Linked DNA regions of Constrictibacter sp. MBR-5. The protein of the gene in region 2 interacts with the protein of the main gene of each other region in a pairwise test. Links are inferred from orthologs where the notes say so. Each region holds a gene or a part of one and is shown on either strand. Other genes may lie near its edges.

Region 1 (3,191 bases), on a different replicon or contig from region 2:
CTGCATGTGCATCAGCACCACCGCGACACCGCTCTCGGCGACGGCGGCGATACTGTCGGGATCATGTTCCAACGCACTGACATCGTTGACGATATCGGCGCCGGCGGCGATGGCGGCGCGCATGACGGGCGCGTGACGGGTGTCGATCGACACGCGCGCCCCGCCCGCCGCGGCGAGCGCACGCACCACCGGCACCACCCGCCGCAACTCCTCCTCGACCGGAACAGGTTCGGCCCCCGGCCGCGTCGACTCGCCGCCCACGTCGAGAATGTCCGCACCGCCGTCGCGCAGCGAGAGGCCGTGCGCCACGGCCGCCTCGGTCGCGAAATGCCTCCCGCCGTCGGAAAAGCTGTCCGGCGTGACGTTGACGATGCCCATCAGCCGAGGCTGGCGCAGGTCGAGCCCGGCGAAGGCGGGCCGCTCGGAGACGCGAAACGCGGCGGGAAGCAGGTCGCGCGCCCGACTACACATCTGCGTGATCGGCATCGGAACCGGCGCCGCGCCGACGCCCGGAGGCGGATGGAGGCGACACAGCGTGAAGGCGGAGCGTCCTCCGGGAAGCGGAAGCGCGACTCCGGCTTCGATCAGATCCGCAGCGGCGCGTCCCGACACGAGGCCGTCGGGCTGCGGCAGCCAGCCCTGCTCCAAAAGGCGAAAACCCCGCGCGAGCGCGGGGTCGTCGGTCCTGTCCATGGTCGCCCTCACCCGCCGGGCTGCGGCTCCGGTGCCAGGCCCGGCGGCTCTCCGCCGCCCCGGCCGGTGGTCGGGATCGAGCTGCGCGGCGGCGTCTCCGACCGGGTATATTCCTCCGGATCCGGGCGCTGGATCGGCTCGCCGCGGATGATCTTGTCGATATCGTCGCGCGACAGCGTCTCATACTCCAGCAGCGCCTTCGCGAGACGATGCAGTTCGTCCATGTGCTCCGAAAGGATGCGGCGCGCCTCGTTCTCGCCTTCTTCGACGAGCTTCCGCGTCTCCTCGTCGATCAGCGCAGCGGTGTGATCGGAAACGTTCTTGCGCTGAGCCACCGAGTGGCCGAGGAACACCTCCTCCTCGTTGTCGGCGTAGCGCAGACGACCGAGCTTGTCGCTGAAGCCGAACTCAGTGACCATCCGGCGGGCATAGTGCGTCGCGACCTTGATGTCCTGCGATGCGCCCGTCGTGATGTTCTCCTTGCCGAAGATCAGCTCCTCGGCGACGCGTCCGCCGAAAGCGCTGGCGATGAGGGCCTTCAGCTCCGTGAAGGACTGACTGAGACGGTCGCGCTCGGGCAGGAACATGGCGAGGCCGAGGGCGCGGCCGCGCGGGATGATGGTCACCTTGTGGAGCGGCTCGTGGCCCTTCACGTAGAGCATGACCAGGGCATGGCCGCCCTCGTGATAGGCCGTCAGCCGCTTCTCGTCGTCGCTCATGACCATGGAGCGACGCTCGGCGCCCATCATCACCTTGTCCTTCGCGTCCTCCATCTCGCGCATCGTGACGACGCGCTTGTTGCGGCGAGCGGCGAGGAGTGCGGCCTCGTTGATCAGGTTCGCGAGGTCGGCGCCGGAGAAGCCGGGCGTACCGCGGGCGATGACCCGTGCGTTCACGTCGGGCGCCAGCGGCACCTTGCGCATATGCACCTTCAGGATCTTCTCGCGGCCGACGATGTCGGGGTTCGGCACGACGACCTGACGGTCGAAGCGGCCGGGCCGCAGCAGCGCCGGGTCGAGGACGTCGGGGCGGTTGGTCGCGGCGATGAGGATGACGCCCTCGTTCGCCTCGAAGCCGTCCATCTCGACGAGCAGCTGGTTGAGGGTCTGCTCGCGCTCGTCGTTGCCGCCGCCGAGGCCCGCACCGCGGTGGCGGCCGACAGCGTCGATCTCGTCGATGAAGATGATGCAGGGGGCGTTCTTCTTGCCCTGCTCGAACATGTCGCGCACGCGGCTGGCGCCGACGCCCACGAACATCTCGACGAAGTCCGAGCCCGAGATCGTGAAGAAGGGCACGTTCGCCTCACCGGCGATGGCACGCGCCAGCAGCGTCTTGCCGGTGCCGGGCGGGCCGACCAGCAGCACGCCCTTCGGGATCCGGCCGCCGAGCCGCTGGAACTTCTGCGGGTCGCGGAGATATTCGACGATCTCCTCGAGTTCGGTCTTGGCCTCGTCGATGCCCGCCACGTCGTCGAAGGTGACGCGGCCGGTGCGCTCGGTCAGCAGGCGTGCCCGCGACTTGCCGAAGCCCATGGCGCGACCGCCGCCCGACTGCATCTGGCGCATGAAGAAGATCCAGACGCCGATGAGGAGCAGCATCGGGAACCAGGAGATCAGGATGCCGAACAGCGAGGGGACGTTGTCGTCCGACGGCGCGGCGGTGATGCGGACGCCGCTGTTCGTCAGCCGCTCGATGACCGGTGCGTTGTCGGGCGCGTAGGTCGAGAAGACCTTGCCGTCCGAATAGTGGCCCGTGATCTGGTTGCCCTGGATCTTGACGTCGGAAACACGGCCCGAGTCCACCTGGCTGAGGAAATCGGAGAAGGCGACGTCCGCTTGCGGACCCCGGCCCGAAGACCCCTGAAACAGGTTGAACAGCGCGATCAGCAACAGGCCGATGATGATCCAGAGCGCCAGGTTCTTGCCGAAATTGTTCAACCTAGTCCCCTATGCAGACGGGTCGCGGCCCAAGCAGGCGAAAGGCGACCCAATTCGATCGGCATCGTGAAATCCAAGATAATGCCGGCCGTGCCTCAAACAAGCGCGAAACCCGGCCCCATCAGCGGCCTCCTCGGCCGGAAGGTGGCCGACAGCGATGGAATCGCTGCGGGATCAACGCTCTCATCGGCACGCAGCGGCTCGGCCGCCGCGACGATCCCCCGCACGTCGCGCAGAACGGGCAGTCCGGCGCGCACGCTCGCCGGCAACAGGGAACGCCGGCGGTCCCGCCGCGCGGCGCCGAACGGCCCCACCGTCAGGCCCTCGCCCGAGCCGGCCGGCACAGCGATGTCGAAGCGTCCGTCCCAGTGCAGACGCTCACCCGCGGCCACCGTCAGCGTCGGCGCCACCTCCGGCTCGCGGCAGACGAGAAATGCGCCGCGTACCGCCCGCACCAGACATCCGCCCAGCGTATGCTGGCGGAAGCCGGCGTCGCGCATGCGATGGTCGAAGCGCTCGACGCGCTCGTCGCGCGGCGGCCAGTCGCCACCGCCCAGCGCG
Region 2 (3,243 bases):
ACCCCGCCCGTGCGCAGGAGCTGGGGCGCCCGCTGCAGCATCTCCAGCATCATCCGCTGCATGCCGGCGGGAAAGAGCGCGTAGAGCGCTCCTTCGACGGCGAGGGCCAGCCCGAGTGCGGCGAGGAGATCCCTCACGTGCGACAGTCCCTCAACGCGGCGTCGCCGGCGCCTCCGCCGGCGGGGTCCTGTTCTGCGGGGACGCGATGCCCGGCAGCGTCGGTGCACGGGCGGTCTGGCCCCCGCCGGCGGGATCGCCGAAGTAACGGAAGAAGTCGCTCTCCGGGCTCAGCACGAACGTGGTGCCGTCGGCGCCGAGCGCCTCGCGATAGGCCTGCATCGACCGGTAGAAGGTGAAGAAGGACGGATCCCGACCGAACGCATCGGCGTATATCTTGATCGCGTCTCCGTCGCCCTGACCGCGCAGCGTCTGGGCCGTACGCTCGGCCTCGGCGATCAGCACCGTCCGCTCCCGGTCGGCACGCGACCGGATGCGCTGGGCCAATTCGGCACCCTGCGCCCGGAATTCGCGCGCCTCGCGCTCACGTTCGGACTTCATGCGCTGGAAGATGGCCTCGGCGTTCGCCTGCGGCAGGTCGGCGCGCCGGATCCGCACGTCGATGATCTCGACGCCCAGCGCCTGGGCCGCCTTGTTGGTATCCGCCTGGATCTGCCGCATGATCTCCGTGCGCTCTTCCGAGAGCACCGCCGAGAGCGTGCGGTTGCCGATGACGCTCCGAAGGCTCGAACTGAGATAGCTCCGCAGCTGGCCGCGCGCCGCCGCTTCCGTCTGTACCGCCTGATAGAAGCGCAGGGGCTCGGTGATACGGAACCGGGCGAAGGCGTCGACGACGAACCGCTTCTGGTCCGACGTGATGACCTCTTCCGCCGGCGGGGCGAAGTCGAGCACGCGGTTGTCGTAGTAGACGACGTTCTGGATGAACGGCATCTTCACGTGCAGGCCCGGCTCCCGGACTTCCTCGATGGGAGCGCCGAACTGGAAGACGATCGCCTGCTCGGTCTGGTGAACCGTGTAGAGTGCGCTCCAGGCGAGAATGGCGGCGACGATGACGACGACGCCGGCGACGAGGGCGAGGATCCGGCTCATCGACGGGCCTCCCCCTGCTGCGGCGCGGGCGGCGAACGTCGCTGCAGTTCGTTCAGCGGCAGATAGGGCACGACGCCCTGGCCGCCGCCGGCGTCCTTGTCGATGATCACCTTGTTGGCGTTGCGCAGGACTTCCTCCAGGGTCTCCAGATAGATCCGCTGCCTCGTGACGTCCTGGGCGGAACTGTACGCAGCGTAGACGCTGTCGAAGCGCTCCGCGTCACCCTGCGCCCTCGCGACCACCTCCTGCTTGTAGGCCTCGGCCTCCTGGGTCAGACGCTCGGCATCGCCGCGGGCGCGCGGGATGATGTCGTTGCGATAGGCTTCCGCCTCGTTCCGCAGGCGCTCCTGGTCGGCACGCGCCCGCTGGACGTCGCGGAATGCGTCGATGACCTCGGCCGGGGGATCGACCTTCAGCAGCTGGACCTCGGTGACCTGAACGCCCGCGCCGTAATCGTCCAGCGTTCGCTGGATACGCTCCTGGACGGTCGCCTGAATGCGCGCGCGGCCTTCGGCGAGCGCCAGCGCGATCGGCGTCTGACCGATGATCTCGCGCATCGTGCTCTCGGAAACGCCTTTGATCGTCGTCTCCGGCGCACGCACGTTGAAGAGGAACCGGCCCGCGTCCGCGATCCGCCAGAAGACCGCGAAATTGATGTCGACGATGTTCTCGTCGCCGGTGAGCATCAGGGCCTCTTCCGGCACCTGACGGCCGATCTCGGGACGGCCGACCGTGGTGTCGCCGACGGCACGGAAGCCGACCTCGATGCGGTTGATGCGGGTGACCTTCGGCGTGTCGACCGTCTCGATCGGATAGGGCCAGGCGAAATGCAGGCCAGGCGGCGTCGTGCGGTTCCACTCACCGAAGCGCAGGACGACACCCTGCTCGTCACTCTGGACGCGGTAGATGCCCGTGGCGACCCAGACGACGAGCGCCAGCGCGATCAGGATGAAGATCCCCGCTCCACCAAGTCCGCCGGGCATCATGCCGCGCAACTTCTCCTGGCCGCGCCGCAGCATCTCCTCGAGGTTGGGCTGCTGACCGCCCCCACCGCCGCCGCCGGGACCACGCTGGCCGCCGCCGCCCCAGGGGCCGCCACCCCAAGGGCCGCCGCCGCCCCCGCCGCCCCAGGGGCCGCCGCCCCCGCCTTGGTTCTGCCATGGCATGGTGCAACCCTACTCCCTTACCTTCCGGATGGCTGCCATTCTACGGCCGCAGCCCTGTCATGTCCTGGCCGCATATTTGAAGGGAAGCCGCGCGAATCAAGCGCCGGCTGGCCGCCCCGACGCCTAGCGTGGGCCGGCGACGACCTTGGCGTCGTGCAGTTCGCCGATCTCCCGCTCCGGCAGGCCGAGTACGCTCGCCAGGATCTCGTCCGTGTGCTGGCCGAGCACCGGCGCCGGCGCCTGCGGCCGCCGGTCGAGGCCGACGAAGTCGAGCGGCGTCCCCGGCGTGAGATACGTCCCGGCGCCGGGATGCGCGACCCGCGAGAACATCGGGTTGTCCGTTGTCGACACCGGATCCTCGGCGAGCAGCTGCTTGAACGTCTGATACGGTCCCCAGAGCACGCCGGCCTTGTCGAAGATCGGTCGGATCTCCGCCAGCGTGTGACGCGCCACCCACGGCGCGATCGCCTCGGTCAGGGCCTCGCGCGCCCGGAAACGGTCGCCCTCGTCCTCCAGGTTCACGCCCATGCGGGATTCGATCGCGGCGAAGGCCTCGCCCAGGCCGGCCGAATCCTTCAGCGCGTGCAACTGCCGCGTGGTGAAGATGCAGATCATCACGTGGCGGCCGTCCGCCGTCGGGAAGTCCTGTCCGAACGTGCCGAAGATGTGGTTGCCGTAGCGCGCCCGCTCGTCACTGTTCACCTCGGCCTCGGCCAGATAGCCGAGGTTGCCCGCGGTCGCGAGTGCGACGTCCTGGAGCGGCAGTTTGATCAGGCGGCCTTCGCCGGTGGTCCGGCGATGCCGGTCGGCGGCGAGGATGCCCGTCGCCGCCATCATGCCCGTGGCGATGTCCCAGGCGGGAATGACCTGGTTCACCGGCCTCGGATGGCCTTCCGGGCCGCTGATCAGCGGGAAACCCACCCCCGCATTGACGGTGTAGTCCACCTGCGGCGCGCCGGTCCGGGTGCCG

What was found.
Region 1: the proteins of hflK (region 2) and ftsH interact in binary tests that used the Escherichia coli proteins (3 or more experiments, as listed by UniProt). The link is inferred for Constrictibacter sp. MBR-5 from one-to-one orthologs.

Annotation. Positions count from the first base shown.
Region 1 is NZ_JBEPTK010000019.1:58,047-61,237, reverse strand. What follows is about bases 167-3,042. They hold ftsH (ATP-dependent zinc metalloprotease FtsH), read right to left. Parts: upstream 2,631-3,042; coding sequence 702-2,630; downstream 167-701. Other genes in these bases: tilS (tRNA lysidine(34) synthetase TilS), read right to left, coding at 2,726-3,042; folP (dihydropteroate synthase), read right to left, coding at 167-378. Also shown: more of folP, read right to left, coding at 1-166; more of tilS, read right to left, coding at 3,043-3,191. UniProt on the Escherichia coli protein: Acts as a processive, ATP-dependent zinc metallopeptidase for both cytoplasmic and membrane proteins. Plays a role in the quality control of integral membrane proteins.
Region 2 is NZ_JBEPTK010000003.1:103,762-107,004, forward strand. What follows is about bases 189-3,116. They hold hflK (FtsH protease activity modulator HflK), read right to left. Parts: upstream 2,274-3,116; coding sequence 1,104-2,273; downstream 189-1,103. Other genes in these bases: hflC (protease modulator HflC), read right to left, coding at 189-1,107; ABIE65_RS07500 (CoA transferase), read right to left, coding at 2,397-3,116. In the rest of the region: ABIE65_RS07485 (DUF2065 domain-containing protein), read right to left, coding at 1-137; more of hflC, read right to left, coding at 151-188; more of ABIE65_RS07500, read right to left, coding at 3,117-3,243.